DNA from 2 places in the Exiguobacterium sp. EF_C8 genome. Region 1 is predicted to be linked to the other one. Evidence: riboswitches for the same ligand, from Rfam matches in the RefSeq annotation. Region 1 holds a riboswitch; the other holds the start of a gene.
What was found. Region 1 has a riboswitch for lysine ahead of ACY2IG_RS02810 (aspartate kinase). Riboswitches for the same ligand answer to the same signal wherever they lie in the genome.
Positions count from the first base shown of each region.

Region 2: linked by a shared signal. The riboswitch ahead of ACY2IG_RS01450 (amino acid permease) and the one ahead of ACY2IG_RS02810 (aspartate kinase) in region 1 are both predicted to bind lysine.

Region 1 covers NZ_CM143264.1:525,252-534,342, reverse strand. The annotation lists gene dapA (4-hydroxy-tetrahydrodipicolinate synthase) at 1-775, opposite strand, end outside; gene ACY2IG_RS02815 (aspartate-semialdehyde dehydrogenase) at 793-1,785, opposite strand; gene ACY2IG_RS02810 (aspartate kinase) at 1,799-2,998, opposite strand; lysine riboswitch at 3,111-3,288, opposite strand; gene argH (argininosuccinate lyase) at 3,359-4,729, opposite strand; gene ACY2IG_RS02800 (argininosuccinate synthase) at 4,726-5,931, opposite strand; gene ACY2IG_RS02795 (GNAT family N-acetyltransferase) at 6,050-6,478, opposite strand; gene ACY2IG_RS02790 (alanyl-tRNA editing protein) at 6,475-7,623, opposite strand; gene phnF (phosphonate metabolism transcriptional regulator PhnF) at 7,752-8,486, shown strand; gene ACY2IG_RS02780 (LCP family protein) at 8,543-9,091, opposite strand, start outside.
Region 2 covers NZ_CM143264.1:246,493-255,583, reverse strand. The annotation lists gene ACY2IG_RS01475 (amino acid permease) at 1-933, opposite strand, end outside; gene ACY2IG_RS01470 (DUF2252 domain-containing protein) at 1,159-2,454, opposite strand; gene msrA (peptide-methionine (S)-S-oxide reductase MsrA) at 2,523-3,470, opposite strand; gene ACY2IG_RS01460 (hypothetical protein) at 3,540-3,722, opposite strand; gene ACY2IG_RS01455 (solute:sodium symporter family transporter) at 3,783-5,543, opposite strand; gene ACY2IG_RS01450 (amino acid permease) at 5,695-7,176, opposite strand; lysine riboswitch at 7,308-7,496, opposite strand; gene ACY2IG_RS01445 (MarR family winged helix-turn-helix transcriptional regulator) at 7,662-8,117, shown strand; gene ACY2IG_RS01440 (diguanylate cyclase) at 8,255-9,091, shown strand, end outside.

The DNA.
Region 1 (9,091 bases):
GTTCTTCAAGCGATGCTTTAACTGGAATCGGATTGACATCACTGAACAAGGCACCGATGACCGGTAACAAGTCTGCCTGAATCCTGCGTGCCGTGACGAGATCTTGCGCGAGTAACGCCTCAGCAAGTGCTTGTGTCTCTGCCGGATACGGATTCGAAAGAACTGAGATGACGCCTTGTGCGCCCCACGCCATGTACGGCAGGATTTGATCATCATTTCCACAGAAGACCGCGAAGTCTTCCGGAATCGCCGCCATCAGTTCGCCCATGAAGCTGACGTCTCCACTCGCTTCCTTAAACGCTTGGATGCGTGGATGACGTGCTAACGTCACTGCGGTTTCGACTGCGATCGCAACGCCTGTCCGCGACGGAACGTTGTACAGCATGATCGGTAATTCGGTTGCATCAGCGACCGCCGTGAAGTGCGCGACGAGACCGGCTTGTGATGTTTTATTGTAGTACGGTGTGACGAGCATCGCTGCATCCGCACCAAGGCGTTCTGCGAGTAACGTCTTCTCGATTGTTACTGCCGTGTTGTTCGAACCCGTTCCGGCAATGACGGGTACTCGTCCTGCTGTGACTTGAACGGCAGTCGTCAATAGTTGTTCAAATTCCGTGTTTGTCAGTGTCGAACCTTCTCCTGTCGTCCCTCCGACGACAAGTGCCTGAATCCCTGCTGCGAGTTGTTGCTCGATCAAGCGTTCGAATACGTGTAGATCCAACTCGCCTGCTTCATTAAATGGTGTGACGAGCGCTGTACCTGCTCCTTTGAACATGAAGAACTCCTCCTTTTTTATGAATGAATCGACTGTTCGATTGCTTGGCGTGCGACTTGTACGGCGTTTGACGCGGCACCTTTTCGAATGTTGTCGGCTACACACCAGAGATGGAACGTGTTCGCGAGACTATCATCTTGTCGAATCCGACCGACGTAGACGTCGTCCGTCCCGCTTGCGTCAAGTGGCATCGGATAACGCGTATTTGCGACATCATCGATGAGGACGACGCCCGGTGCGCCTTCCAGTGCTTCACGGATCGCTTCGACCGTCGTCGGTTGTGTAAACGTGACGTTGATTGCAACCGAGTGAGAATTCGTGACTGGAACCCGTACACATGTCGCACTGACTGGTAATGCTGGAAGATTGAAGATTTTCCGTGTTTCATCAATCATCTTCTGCTCTTCTTTCGTATAGCCGTTCTCAAGGAACACATCGATATGCGGCAAGATGTTATCGTGAATCGGATGCGGATAATTGACGGGCTCTTCTCCGCGTGCCCCGCGTGCCAGATCCTCGATTCCTTTTTGACCGGAACCGGATACGGCCTGATACGTCGTATAGTTGATCCGTTCGAATCCCAGTGACTGGAGCGGTGCTAAAGCGACGACGGATTGAATCGTCGAACAGTTCGGATTTGCGATCAAGCGGTCTGTCGCTTGAATCGCTTGCGGATTGACTTCTGGCACGACGAGTGGAATCGTCTCCTGCATCCGGAAGGCACTTGAATTATCAACGACGAGTGTTCCGTTTTCAGCTAGTAATGGGGCATATTGCTCACTGATCGTTCCGCCTGCTGCGAACAACGCGACATCGATCCCGTCTTCCGTGATGTTTGGCGTCAGCGCTTGGATCGTAATATCTTCTCCCTTGAACTGCACCGTGTTCCCTGCTGAACGAGCAGAAGCGTAAGCGGACAGGCGGCTGACCGGGAAGTCCAGTTCTGCGAGTACTTGTAACATTTTTTGACCGACGGCGCCGGTTGCTCCGATGACGGCTACATGATACATGCTGTTTTCCTCCTTATAACTCGAACGCGTTTGCAATCGCTGCAACCGTCCGTTCAATGTCTGCTTGTGCAATCGTGTACGAGATGCTGATTTCTGATGTCGTGACTTGATAGAACGGGATATTCTCCGCTCGGAAGATTGCGAACAATTTCGAAGCAACACCTGTTGCATCCCGCATCCCGATTCCGACGACAGATAACTTCGCGTGCTGATCGTGGCGGTCGACCTTGACTGTCGTGAAGCGATCCATGATATCTTTCAATGCTTCGTCGAGGAACTCTTCCTCGTCGAGTGGACAAGAGAACGATAAGAAGATGTCACTGTCGAACGTCGTTTGACTGATCATGTCGATATTGACGTGACGGTTCGATAAGAGTTCGAAGATATCGGCTACTGCTGCATTCGTTTGCGGTACGTGTTTGATTGATACCGTCAAGACGTTCTTCGTCACACTGACACTCGTCACCGCTTTTTGTTCCATTGTTTCCGTCGCTTCCATGATCCATGTTCCCCTTTTCGATTCAAGTGTTTTCCCGACGAAGATGTGTACGCCGTATTTTTTTCCTAGTTCGACACTTCGCATTTCCATGACCTTCGACCCGAGGGCGCTCATTTCCATCATCTCATCATACGAGATATGTGGAATCGGTTGAGCGGCGGCATGGATTCGCGGATCAGCTGTATAGACACCGTCGACATCGGTATAGATTTCGCACCGTTTATCAAGGACTGCCGCAAGGGCAACTGCCGTTGTATCCGACCCACCCCGTCCGAGTGTCGTGACATCACCGAGTTCGTTGACACCTTGGAATCCGGCGACGATGACGACATCGTACGTTTCGAGTTTTTGTCGTAACAGATCTCCATCGATCTGTTTGATCTTACTTTTCGTATGCACGCCCATCGTGCTGATTCCTGCTTGAGCGCCTGTTTGCGATAACGCTTTGACACCGAGCGAGTTGAGGGCGATGCTGAGTAATGAAATCGTCTGTTCTTCTCCGATGGCAAGCAGTCGATCGAGTTCTCTTCGCTCGGGGCGATCCGTGATGGCTTGCGCCTGAGCGATCAAAGAATCTGTCATCTTGCCCATCGCCGAAACGACGACGACGAGTTTTTCACCTTCGGCTGCGCGACTCTTCAAATAATTCGCAATAGACTGAATCTGTTCGACAGTCGCAACCGAGCTTCCACCAAATTTAAGTACAGTTGTCACAATCCTATCTCCTTTGTCCCGATACAGAAAAAAACGACGGGCCGGTAGGAGCGTTCCTACGGCCCGTCGTTATCACGATCGGACAAACGAAGACAAAGTCATTCGTTCTTTTACGTAAGATAGCGCTCCGAAACATCGGTTTCGGCAGTACAACGGATCTTAACCGTTGTACCAGCAAACAAGAAGAAGCATCTTCTCGTTCACTTCGGCGGACTTCCCCTTTCACATCATTCGGCATGCTTGCCTTCAAGAATGATGCTACTCATGTCATCCGCGCCTCTATCTGTCGGTTGTTAGTTACAGTTATAGCAGACATCTTTTGTTAAATCCAGTCATTTGACTGTTTTTTTTCAAAATTCGTCAATTCGCAAGATGCTGTTTCGCGAGTTCGAGTTGCTCCGACACGGCAGCAAACCCTGTCCCGCCGTAGCTAGTCCGGCGTGCTACTGCTTGAACCGGATCGAGGAGCGGATAGACGTCTTCTGTGATATCAGGATGGAACGTTTGATACGTCTCGAGGTTCAAATCCTTCAGGAAACAACCGTTCTGCACACAGTAAAGGACGGCTTTGCCGACGATTTCATGCGCTTCCCGGAACGGTATGCCTTTCGTTACAAGGTAGTCAGCGAGTTCCGTTGCATTCGAGAAGTCTTGCATTGTCGCCTTCTTGAGCGCTTCGGTCTTAAACGTCGCAGATTCAATCATTCCGGTGAAGATTTGAACGGACTTGAGAACGGTATCTGCTGTATCGAAGACCCCTTCCTTATCCTCTTGCATGTCTTTGTTGTAAGCGAGTGGTAATGCCTTCATCGTCGTCAAGAAGCCCATCAGGTTGCCGTAGACGCGACCTGTTTTTCCACGAATCAATTCAGCAAAATCAGGGTTTTTCTTTTGTGGCATCATGCTCGAACCTGTCGAGAAGGCGTCAGACAACTCGATGAAGCCGAATTCTTGCGACGCCCAGATGATGATTTCTTCACAAAAACGTGAGAGATGCATCATGACGGTCGAGGCGATTCCGAGATATTCAATGACGAAGTCGCGATCGGAGACAGCATCGAGACTGTTCGGATAGACCGACTCAAAACCGAGCAACTCGGCAGAACGGAAACGGTCGATCGGGAACGTGGTCCCCGCGAGCGCGCCTGCCCCGAGTGGTGATTTCCGGATCCGTTTTTGATTGTCCGTCAACCGTTCGACATCACGTTCGAACATCCAGAAATAAGCGAGCAAGTGATGCGCAAGCGAGATTGGTTGTGCCCGTTGCAAATGCGTATACCCCGGCATAACCGTCTCGATATGTTGCTCAGCTTGTTCCGTAATGACCGATTGGAGCTCGCGTAATGCCGTCGTCAACGCTTCGACATGCTGCTCCATCCATAGATGTAAATCGGTTGCGACTTGATCGTTTCGGCTCCGTGCCGTATGCAGTTTCCCTGCAACTGGACCGATCTGTTCCGTCAACAAACGCTCAAGATTCATATGAATGTCTTCGTCCGCTAATGTGTAGGAATGGTCCTTTAACGTCGCTTCGAGTTGCTTTAATCCTTGCTGGATTTGTGTCCACTCATCTTGAGCGAGAATCCCTTGTTCAAATAACATCTGTGCATGTGCGAGACTGCCTTTCAAATCAACGCTTGCTAATTTTTGATCGAACGTGATTGATGCTCCGAAGGCTTCCGCTTGAGCGGAAGCACTTTCCGTAAAACGTCCACCCCAGAGTTTGGTCATTTCGTTACACCCGCCTGACGATGTACACTCGCATGCGTTGAAACGGCAAGACCGTGTAATTTGATGAAGCCTTTTGCTGCTTCATGATCGAATGCATCTTCTTTCGTGTACGTCGCAAGTTTCTCATCATAAAGCGAGACAGCCGACTGACGACCTGTGACAGTTGCATTTCCTTTGAACAGTTTAACGCGAACTTCTCCTGTGACGTCCTGTTGTGTCGCCGTCAAGAAAGCTTTCAATCCTTTCGTCAATGGCGCATGGAAGAGACCGTTGTAGATCGTTTCTGCATATTGTTTGCTGAGTAATGGTTTGAAATGCGCGACGTCCTTCGTCAATGTAATAGTCTCGAGTGCAGCGTGCGCTTTGAGTAAAACAGTTGCGCCTGGGCACTCATAGACTTCCCGCGATTTGATACCGACGAGACGGTTCTCGACGTGGTCGATCCGTCCGACCCCATGTGCTCCAGCGATGATGTTCAGTTCCGTAATCAGTTTCGCTAATGGATACTTCGTCCCGTTGATAGAAACTGGAACACCTGCTTCAAAGCCGATAATGACTTCTTCTGCCTGATCCGGAGCGTCTTCTGGTGCTACCGTCAACGCATATGCGTCTTGTGGTGGTTCTGTCCATGGATTTTCTAGGACGCCACATTCATTACTCCGTCCCCAAAGGTTCATGTCGATCGAGTATGGGCTGTCGAGGTTGATCGGGATTGGCACATTGTTTTCTTTCGCGTAGGCGATCTCTTCTTCCCGTGACCATTTCCATTCCCGAACCGGTGCGATGACTTCGAGTGACGGATCAAGTGCCGCGACCGAAACTTCGAACCGGACCTGGTCGTTCCCTTTTCCGGTACATCCGTGTGCGACCGCCGTCGCACCATGCTGATGTGCGACTTCGACGAGCTTTTCTGCGATCAATGGACGCGAAAGCGCTGAGATCAACGGATAGGCATTTTCGTAATGGGCGCCATATTGAAGTGCTGGCAAGACAAAGTCTTGTGCGAATTCTTCTTTGACATCGAGAACGATTGATTCGATCGCACCGACGAGGAGTGCTTTTTCCTTGATGACGGATAAATCTTTTCCTTCTCCGACATCCATGCATAAGGCAATGACATCATAGTCCTTGCTCAACCATTTGATGGCTACTGATGTATCGAGTCCCCCAGAGTACGCTAAGATTAATTTTTGTTTTGACATGTATAATTCCCTCCTGGTTTTTAATTCATTTGTCTGTATAAAAATTCATTATGAATTATATATATACATAGAAAACAAAAAAAAGAAACCCTTTTTGCAGGATTTCTTTCAAAATAACTTACATTTTCTTCTCCATCGTCCGGTGTGGAATGCCCGCATCGTCGAATTCATCGGAGACGATCGTATACCCAAGACCTTGATAAAACGGGATGGCTTGGACTTGTGCACCGAGTGTCAGCAGTTGTTTTCCTTCACGTCGCGCGATACGTTCCATCGCCTGCATCAACTCACCACCGTATCCTTTTCCTCGGGCTGTCGACAGCGTCGCCACACGTTCCACCTTCATCCGTTGGTCGTCATATGGACGTGTGCGACCCGTTGCAACCGGTCGACTCTGTTCATCGAGGACAAGCAGATGAATCGCTGTTTCATCATGTGTATCGTATTCAAGATGACGTGGTACGCCTTGTTCCTCGACAAAGACACGCTCCCGGATCATCCGAACGGCTTGTTGTTGTTCTGCTGTACGTACTTGAATGACTGTCATGAGTGATATTCCTCCCGTAATCGATCGACATATGCCATCGCATCATCCCGATTCGTAAATTGTGCTTGTGCCTGAACTGCACTTCCTCCACCTCGTCCATTGAATGCTTGGACATGCGCTTTAGCGAACTTCCCAAGATGGGGTTCCCCTGGACTACTCATCAGTAGTTTGTTTGTCGTCGCATTCCAGACGACGCCGACGCGTCCCGCTTCTTGGATCGCTTTAGCGAGTTGCTCGGACGTTTTGATTTCTTCATTCAGATGTTCAAATACCAGAATGCCTTCTTGTTGTTCTAAAGCTTGAGTGAGCGTGAATGTTGCAAGTTGTTCCTGGGCGTGTTCGACCTGTTTCGTTAAGCGTTTCTGTTCTTCTTGTAACGCTTGAACGGCTTCTAGCATTTGAACCGGCTTGACTGACAAAGCTTGCGCCGCTTCCCGTAAGACTCGTCGTTCTGACTGAATGAGTTGGTATGCCCGTTCCTTTGCGACATAGGATAGACGAATGTTCCCACGAATCCGTTCGACCCCAGTAAAGAGAATCAACTCGAGCTGTGCCGTCGAATCGAGATGCGTCCCACCACAGGCACTATAATCAAGTGTGCCGATTTGAACGACACGAATTCGTCCTTCGACTTGTGGTGTTTTTCGTAATGGTAGACGTAGGGCTTCCTCCTCGTCATATTCAGTCGCCGTGATCGGTAATCCTTGTTCAATCACATGTCGTAATCGTCGATCCAGCTGTTCTTGTTGAATAGTTGTCCATTCAGGTGTCTCGATATCAAGCGTCGAAACCTCACTTCCCGTCCGAAAACTAAGCGTTTTGATGTTCGACTCATCGTGTAAGATCGCAGAGATCACGTGTTGTGCCGTATGTTGCGCCGCATGATCAATTCGGACTGCATCATCTATGATACCGGTGACGTCTCCTGTGAGCGGATTCGCCAGTTGATGCCAGACGACACCGTCTTCGATTTGAACGTCAAGGACAGGTTGGTTGTTCAATGTTCCACGATCTGCTGGCTGTCCACCGCTCTCCGGATAAAAGTAACTTTTCTCTAAAGCAACCCAATAGCCGTCTACTTGTTTTGTCGCACGAAGGGATGTCTGAAAGGTTCGGACATCGGATTCTATTTGTTCGGGGCGCATGCCTCGACCACCTTTCTCTGTCAGTTTCACTCTGTATTATGCCATATTTCATCCAGAACCGTTTGTCGGCTTGCCTTTTTCCTAGTACACTAGACGAAAGACTACCGATCGCGAAAGGACGAAATGCCGTGATTCAGCACATCAATAAAAATTCACCACTCCCCATTTACTATCAAATTGAATCTGCCTTAAAACAACAAATCGAAAGCGGCGTCCTTCAACCTGGAGACTTGATTCCGTCCGAGCGCGAATTCGCCGAGGCCCACCAAATTAGCCGAATGACGGTTCGTCAAGCCATTTCAAACTTAGTCAACGCTGGTTACTTGATTCGTCAAAAAGGACGAGGAACATTCGTCGCGAATAAAAAAATCGTCATGCAACTTTCCGGTTTGACGAGTTTCTCGGAAGAGATGGAACATCTTGGACTAGAACCGACGAGTGCGCTCCTCTCCTATCAAATCATCGACGCGTCGATGACAATCGCAAATAAGCTCCGGATTCGCGAAGGCGCATCTGTATATGAATTGAAACGTTTACGTATTGCTGATGAGCAAGCTCTTGCTCTTGAGACCGTCTACATCCCAGAGCAACTCCTGCCTGGACTCGATCAAGACGTCGCGACCGCATCACTCTATGCATTTGCTGAAGCGAGTGGATTAAACCTCGGACGTGCGAGTCAAACGTTTGAATCACGTCTCGCGACAAAGGAAGAAGCGAGTCACCTTGGCTTGTCGACCGCTTCGCCTGTCTTATCCGTCGAGCAACTGACGTATCTCGCGACGGAACAACCGTTTGAATACGTCATCTCTGCTTACCGAGGAGACCGATATACCTTCACTGTCGAAATGGAACGCCAACGCTGAAAAACCCCTCGAATCGCCATGCTGTGACGGTGATTCGAGGGGTTTTCGTGTATAGATTACTGCGCAGGGATCGTTTCTGTCTCTGGTGCTTGTTCTGTCGTATCTTGTACAGCATCCGTTTCATCTGCGATCGGCTTGACTTCTTGACCTTGCATCGCTTTCGCTAAGTTGCTCTTCACTTGTTCCAGTTGATTCGGATCGAGGTGGTATTCCCATTTCCCGCTAATGCCGATATAGCCTTCTCCAGCGAGCTGATACTCCGTTGTGTCACGGAGTGCTGCAGTGAAATCTGCTAAGCGTGTGTAATCATTCGGTCCTAAGTTTGTTTCAACATTATCACCCACGGCATCCAAAATATCACGGTATGCACTGAGCGAACGGAAACTTGCCGCTTCTTTTGCGACCGCTTGAATGACTTGCATCTGTTTTTGTCCGCGACCGATATCACCGAGCGGATCATCATGACGGTTCCGGACATAGGCCAGTGCCTGTTCCCCCGTCAAATGTTGCTTTCCTTTATCAACGGTGATGGTACCCGCTTTACGTTTTGAATCTTGTTCTTTAAACGCATACCGTACATCGATATCTACACCATCTAATGCATC
Region 2 (9,091 bases), 280 kb from region 1:
CGCACCGAGATCGATGAAACCAGCGACCCAGTTTTGACCTGCCATTTGAATCGCAAGTGAGACCGGGTGATCGATACCAGCGAATTGTTTGTAAGGGACGATCCCTGTCATGATGGCTGCGACGATGACGTAAAGAATTGTACAGACAGCAAGTGAACCGATGATACCACGTGGTAAGTTCTTTTGTGGATCACGGACTTCTTCCGCTGCTGATGTAACAGCATCAAAACCGATGTACGCGAAGAAGACGATCGCAGCACCCGAGAAGACGCCTCCCCAACCAAATGGAGTGAATGGTGTCCAGTTTGATGGTTCAACGTAGCCAACACCGACGACGATGAACAACACGACGACTGCTAATTTGATGACGACCATGATGTTGTTGACACGTTTCGTTTCCTTGATTCCCATCGACAACAATGCCGTAATGGCAAAGAGGATCAGGAAGGCTGGAAGGTTGAAGTATGTCTTGGCTCCTTCTACTGCTCCTGGAGCTGCTGAGAGAGCTGTTGGCAAATGGATATTAAATCCTGCGAGTAAAGACTGGAAGTAACCTGACCAACCGGCTGCTACGGCACTGGAGGCGAGTCCATATTCGAGAATCAAGTTCCAACCGATGATCCAAGCGAAGATCTCTCCCATCGTTGCATACGTATACGTATAGACGGATCCACTGACCGGAATCGTTGATGCAAATTCAGCGTAAGCAAGAGCAGCTAGACCACAGGCGATGGCAGATAGAATGAATGATACGATAAGTCCTGGTCCTGCAGTCAACGCTCCTGTTCCCGTCAAAACGAAGATTCCGGTACCGATGATGGCGCCAATTCCTAAAAACGTTAAATCCATCGCGCCAAGATTTCGAGCAAGTCCACTGTTGCGTTTACTTGCAGCAATCATAGCGGAAACATCTTTTTTCCGCGTCAAACTCATGATGTACTTCCCCCTATATCCGTTGTGATTTGTCTTACGAAGAGAGTCGTTCGTAAGAACTTAATCAAAAATTTACGAAGTTTTCAGATAAATTGATATAGGTCATTATACCTATTTGTTTTTTGCGTGACGCTTTCATCTGTTAAAGAATAAAAATCACTTCAAAAATATCGGCATGTAACATCTGTTACATACCGATATTTTTCTCCTTTTTCAGTCCAGGTTTTAAGTCGTTTTCCACGTCTTCGTCCATTCTAAAAACACTTGGTAATCCAGCTTTGTTCGCATGACATAAGCTTCTGACCAACGCTCGATCTGCTCCAAAAAAGCGGTATCGGAAACACCGATAGCTCGAATGATTTCAACATCCGCATGATGGGTCAATATTTTTTCTTGAATTCCCGCATCTTGATCTGCCCGCGCATGGATTTTCGCGGTAATTTGACCTTGAATACATAACACGTTCTCAAGGTCTTCCTGACTTTTTATATGCTTCGCCTTTAGTTTTTTCTTGTACGGTGAGCGCTCGCGTACATAATATTCCTTTTTTTCAATCGTCAGATAACCAAGATATGGATCTTCATGTGCCTGCATCGCCTTTTGCGACGTGATGACCCGTCTCCCTTGATGAACGGTTTCTGCTTCTGGACGATAAACGGGCAGGAATAACGAAGGGACAGACGTTTGCGCTTGTTTCATCTCAAGAATCAAATCTTCTTCTCCCCCTTCGCCCTCAATCAAGATGTAATAGCGCTCGAGACCAATGGATGCTGTTCCGCTGTCTAGCTTACGAACGATATCCTTGATCGTATAGAACGATTCCTCACGGCGATCCTCGGTGTCGATTGTCTCGATGTAGGAAGGCCAGGCAGACTCAATTGCTGCTCGTGTCGCATCATCTACTACTTCCATATCTGGGAGTGTACAAAATCGTCTCACGCCATCTACCAGTTCTGTTCGCTCCCCCATTAATTCTTCACGTTTTTTTTCTGCTTTTTTGATTAACTTCTTGATTGGTCCTTTTGTATTATCCCGTGTAAAACAAACATCACTTGGATCTTTTCCAAGTGCATACTTTTTTAAATCATGTAAGTATTCAAGAACATAATTACGAATTGCAGGGACTGAATCATATCCTGCCTCTTCAGCGAATAATCGCACAGAGACTGCCATGCGAATCAAATCGTATAAATACGATCCTAAGTATCCTTCATCAAAGTCGTTGACGTCGTAGATGATTTCTCCTTTTGCATTGCCATGGACACCGAAGTTCTCAAAGTGAAGATCACCTTGGATCCAAGTTGGCTTATCACGAGGTGTGTCAAAACCAAGCGGAATCCGGGTCACATCGTAATAAAAAAGATGCGAACTCCCCCGAAAAAAACGAAATGGACTCAAACTCATCTTGTCGTACTTTTCCTGACGTGCTTTCTCATCGAGCTGACGGATTTCATGATCATAGAAATCAAGTACCTTTGCAATCGTCATCTGTCGAATCTCTTCATACACGGGCTGAAACATCTGATCCTCTCCTTTCCATTTGAAAAAAAGAGCAGTCAAAACGAAATCGTTTGACTGCTCCCTACATGTTACTCGAAATGTTTTTTATATTCCCCGTATCCTGCCGAATCAAGCTCTTCTACCGGAATAAATCGTAACGCTGCTGAGTTGATACAATAGCGTAGACCACCAAGCTCTGTCGGACCATCATCGAAAATGTGACCAAGATGACTATCTGCATTCGCAGAACGTACTTCCGTCCGCGTCATCCCATGACTCGTGTCGAGTTCGACTTCCATCTTGTCTTCTGAGATCGGTTTAGCGAAGCTCGGCCAACCGCAGTTTGACTGGAATTTATCTTTTGATGTGAAGAGTGGTGTACCATCGACGATATCGACATAAAGACCTGGACGTTCTTCATCCCAGTACTCGTTACGAAAAGCGGGTTCTGTCCCGTTCTCTTGTGTGACTTTATACTGAATCGGTGTCAGGCGCTCTTTTAGTTCTTTTTCCTTACCATGATCCTTCCACGCTTCCTTAACGAATTTCGCGCGACCTGAGCCGACGCTATACATCTGATAACGGAACGGATTCTTTTTATAATAATCTTGGTGATATTCTTCTGCTGGCCAAAACGGCTTTTCCGGACGAATCTCTACTGCGACCGGACGCGAGAAACGTCCTGATGCGTCAAGCTCTGCTTTCGAACGTTCAGCTGCTTCACGCTGCGCTTCATCGACATAAAAAATAGCCGGCTGATATGATTCACCACGGTCATTGAATTGACCACCGCCATCTGTCGGGTCGATTTGACGCCAGAAGATATCGAGTAATTCTTCATACGTAATGACGGACGGATCGTACGTGACTTCAACCGCCTCCAAGTGACCTGTCGTTTCCGAACAGACCTCTTTATAAGTCGGGTTCTCTGTATGACCACCGGTATATCCTGAAATGACCTGCTCTACCCCATCATATTTATGGAATGGCTTGACCATGCACCAGAAACAACCACCTGCAAATATTGCTTTTGCCATCTATCTTCCCCTCCTCTGTATGTCTCTATTTTACCGCGTTCAGAGAATGGACTCGACTTTCCTGCTCATTCAATCCTCTGGATTCGTTTTTAGGCGACGCATGACGAAGTAAATTGCCGCGAAGACAAGAAGAAGTCCTCCAAGCGAGTACCAGATGTTATTCAAACGATAAATCATTTGGTACAAGGCAAGCGTCACAAGCAATAATGCGATCGGTAAGAAGGCACGCTTAAAGTGGTACCAGTAATTCACGAAGATCGCCTCCTGTTTTTCTTTCATCTTACCCGATATGTCATACCTTCTGCGAGAGGATTATTCAGCTTGACGGTACTCTTCTTCGAGATAGGTCCGGTACTTCGCTTCCCAAGCATTTAGCGACACACGCCATAATATGATCGTTGCAATAGCAAGCCCCAACGTAACCGGCCAAAACCAAGTTGATACGATGCCTACTGTCGAAGCTAGTCCGATCTTTGAGAACAAAACGTACGTCCAAACGATAGATGTACATAATAGGATTGAGACTGGAATCGCGAATTTCCATGGAATGAGCTCGACAGAGTGTAGTCGATTGACCTTTTTTGACTGGACTGCTGGGTAACGATACCCCATGAATACCATGAACAATACTTCAATCACGAGTAGAATACCGTACCCATGAATATAGCTAATGCCATGATCCCAACCGAACAGTTGTTTGAAACCGAAGACGAATAAGTAATATGCGAACACGTGAAAGATGATGACGATTTTCGCTGCAATCGCCGGGATTCGTTTCATGAAAATCCCCATTAATACGATAACAAGAATCGGAATGTTGAAAAATCCTGTGAATTGTCGGATTAAACTCCATAAGCCGTCCGGTGCATACATTAAGAACGGCGCAATGATGAAAGAAATCAAGGCAACGATCGTTCCAAACCATTTACTAACGCGAATCAGATGTTCATCACTTGCCTCTTTCGCAAACACTGGCTGATAGACATCCAGTACGAAAAGTGTTGCAATACTGTTTAAAAGCGAGTTAAACGAACTGAAGACGGCTCCGAGTAAGACAGCTAAGAAAAATCCCATCATCGAGACTGGCAGCAATTCTGTAATCAGTCGAGGATATGATAAATCACCGCTCGTCAGTGTATTTCCATACAAGTGATAAGCAATGATTCCAGGAATCAGCATGAAGACTGGAACTAACAACTTCAAAAATCCTGTCATTAAGACTCCTTTTTGACCTTCTTTTAAATCCTTTGCGCCGAGCACACGCTGAATGACATATTGATTTAGTGACCAATAGAATAAATTTGCGAATAAGATTCCCGTAAATATCGAGAAGAACGGAACGGCATCGGTTGAGCTTCCGATTGCGTTCAGCTTCTCCGGTTGCACAGTTGCAATCGTCTTCATCCCTTGAAGGAGATTCCCGTCACCAAGCGCAATAAAGCCAAGTACTGGAACTAAGAATCCAACGAAGACGAGTCCGATCCCATTCAACGTATCGGAGACAGCCACCGCACGTAGTCCTCCAAAAATCGCATAAATCGCTCCGATGATCCCGACGACCCAAACGACTAACCAGAGGGACTGCGTATAGCTGAGGCCGAACAACTCAGGGACATCGAACAACTGCAAGACAGCAATCCCACCTGAGTACAGCATTGAAGGGATCGTGACACACATATATCCGAGTAAAAAGAGTAAAACTGTCATCCGACGAACCGTCTCATCATAACGGTGACTTAAGTATTCCGGTAACGTCGAGATACCAAGTCCAAGAAACTTCGGAAGTAGATAGATGGCCATGATGATCGCAGCAAAGCCCGCTGTGACTTCCCATGCCATACTTGACATGTTTCCCATAAAGGATTGCCCATTGAGCCCAATCAGCTGCTCTGCTGATAAATTGGTCAGCAGTAACGAGCCGGCAATGAACACGCCACTTAGCCCTCGACCTGCTAAGAAGTACTCATCAACACCTTGTGTTTTCCCGCGCGTCAACCGGTACGATATGTAGGCAACGAGCAACATGAAAAATGCTGCAGAACCTAATGTAAAAAATAATTCAGATGTAGTCATGTATCTCCCTCCCTCTCTTTTTCAAAATTCCTATTCTCAAATATGTATTCATTGATTCCTTTTTTATACTTTTTCAAAACTATATTTTAGAAAACGTTTTCTTTTTTAAGAACAAAAAACCACCTTCTATAAATAGAAGGCGGCTAGTTGATTACGATTGACGTGGATGTTCTGGGAAGTCCATCTCTTCGTAACGAACAATCGACGTCCGGTTTTTGAATTTGTGTCCTAACCAGAAGGCAAGGAACAACGGAATTCCGACATATGTCGCGGCAATCCCGACCCAATCAATTTGATCAGCAAGGAATGCTGCATAGTTTTGACCAACGATGACAAGGAAACAAAGACCGAATGCAAACAGCGGACCGAACGGGAACGCTGGTGCAACGTAAGGTAAATCTTTCAACGAATGACCTTGTGCAAGGAATCCTTTACGGAAACGATAGTGACTGATCGCAATTCCGAGCCATGCGATGAATCCTGTCATACCTGAAGCATTGAGTAACCACAGGTAGACTTGTCCACCAAACATCGATGTTAAGAAACAGAGCGCACCGATTGCTCCTGTTGCAAGCAAGGCGTTACGCGGTACCCCATTTTTCGACACTTTTGCAAAGAACTTTGGTGCATCTCCTTGACGAGCAAGTGTATACAGCATCCGTGTGGAAGCATACATACCTGAGTTACCGGCAGATAGAACAGATGTCAAGATGACGGCGTTCATGAGTGCTGCCGAGAACGCAAGACCTGCTTTTTCAAAGACGAGCGTAAACGGACTAACGGCAACGTCCGTGATGTCATTGGAAACCAAGTTCGGGCTCGTATACGGAATAAGCATACCGATGACGAAAATAGCAAGGATGTAGAAGAGTAAAATGCGCCAGAAGACTTGTTTGACTGCTTTTGGAACGTTTTTTTTCGGATTTTCCGATTCACCTGCGGCAATTCCGACTAGTTCCGTTCCTTGGAAACTGAATCCAGCAACGAGGATGATCCCGATGACGGCAGGAATACCACCGACGAACGGCGCATCCCCGAGAGCAAAGTTTTTAAAGCCAACTGGTGGCTCCGATGTAAAGACACCGAAAATCATCGCAACACCGACGACTAAGAAGACGATGACAGTGACGACTTTAATCATGGCGAACCAATATTCCGCTTCCCCAAAACCTTTAACGGAGAAGTAGTTCAAGCCGATCATGAGTAAAAGGAATAAGGCACTGAAGTAAAATCCAGGAACGTCCGGGAACCAATACGTCATAACGATTTGTGCTGCAACGAGCTCAACTGCGATCGTGACCGCCCAGTTGTACCAGTAGTTCCAGCCGAGTGCAAAGCCGAATGATGGATCGACGAATTTTGTCCCGTATGTCGAGAAGGATCCGGCGACAGGCATATACGCCGCCATTTCGCCAAGACTCGTCATTAGGAAGTAGACCATCAGACCAACGATTGCATACGATAGGAGTGCACCACCTGGTCCTGCTGCTGCAACGGAAGCACCGGACGCGATGAAAAGTCCTGTTCCGATTGCCCCACCGATGGCGATCATCGACATATGACGGGCTTGTAATCCACGTTTTAATCCTTCGGCTGTCGAATCTGTTGTTTGTTTCACATCTAGTTTGTTCATTTCGTTCGCTTCTCTCTGTTTAGATTTTTTGAGAGGACACTTTTTGAATGAAAAAACAAAAAGCGCCCTCATCTTCCAGATGGAAGATGAGAACGCAACATAATAAAATGAATGCGCCTCATTCTACCGTCGTGAAAGATAGCTCTCCACAAGTAAGTGATACCCGACTTGTGACAGTATTAGACCTATTCGATCTAATCCCAATCGATCATCTTCAAAGCGATGATTGATTTCGGCAATTCTTCCTTTCAGGTCACTTCATTTGTCGCTTGACGACATCCGTAACCGTACTCTTAAGAACTGCAACCTCCATCCCACTGGTTGAGTGAGAACTGAATTAAATTAGTTATTACTACGCCATATTACACAAACCGCCACGAAATTGTCAATTGCCTTTTTTGAATCTGGGGTAGTAGATGGTAAAAATCCGATATGTTTAGTACACTAAATGATAGAAGTCCACTGAGAGAAAGGATGCTGCTTGCATGCCACAGGAACGTGATTTGCTGACTTACCGACTCGAGGAACAAATGCGTGTCATTCTTCGTACCCTGCGACGTGAACTTAATCGACTATTTGAAGGAACAGCGACCCGAAGCGAATTTTTCATCTTACGGAGTCTTTCAGAAAACGGTCCTCAGCGTCCGACACTTCTTGCGGAACAATTTGAGCTGGCGACGAGTCAAGTCACTGCTTTAACGGATAAGCTCTATAAACAAGGATATGTCACACGGACGCGTTCGACGGAAGATCGTCGCTCGATTGTCCTCGCTTTGACGGATGACGGAGAGCGTGCTTTTCGGGAACTCGAGGTCGTCCGAAGAAACTATTTACAAGATCGCTTCGGAACTTTAACAGCAGAAGAACTGGAAACGATGATTCGCGTCTTCGATAAGATTTTACTGACGATGGATGAGGATACGCTCACTTCGTCTTCATAAAAAACGGTAGATTTTCTACCGTTTTTTATGTTTTATCTAAACATTTACCTCTGTCTAACCGTTACCTAGATGAGTATACTGGAGTATATATATGGAAATCTGTTAGCTGGGGGAGTTGGGAGGATTTGTTGTCCATCATGAATCAATTCATCATTAACTTTTGTCTACTGTTCACGACGATTACTCTCTTATTCTTACCATTTCGGAATCGACCACGTATTTCGCTGAATTCCAGCTGGAGTACACGCCTCATATTGGGAACTGTCTGTGGTCTGATTGCAGTTTTGTTGATGTTTAATGGCATTCAGATCGATGTCGCCCGTGTGGATTTACGAATCATCCCAGTCGCGATCGCTATGCTATTCGGTGGTTTCCCGAGCGCCATCGTCGCCGGTATAATGATCATCGGGACACGTTACTTTTTGACACCCGTCGATCAAATGGAAGGTTTTTATCTGTCCACACTGATTATCGTCTTAATCATTACGACGATCGGAATCGTACGTCGATTCGTTCATGTCTCGACACGCCATTTTCAATTATTGGTGTCAATTGGTGTTCTCTATTCGTTACCTGCCATCTATATCCTGACAAACAGCTGGTCGACATTCTTTAAAATCTCAATCGCTTATATCTTCTTTAATCTATTAGCTGGCTTTGTTGCTTTTCGACTGCTGACGGAATTACGCCGTCACTTCGAAAACATTCAGTATCAACAAAAACTAGCGATGACGGATGCTTTGACCGGACTTGCCAATCGGCGCCGTCTCGATGATTCACTGTCACTTGTCGGTTCAACGGATCAAGGGTATTCACTTGTCTTGATTGATATCGACTTCTTCAAGCACGTCAATGATACATATGGTCATGACGCCGGGGATGATGTCCTACGTCAACTCGGCATGACACTCGCTTCCTTAACACGACCGGATGACCTCGTCGGACGGTACGGTGGTGAAGAGTTTTTGATCATT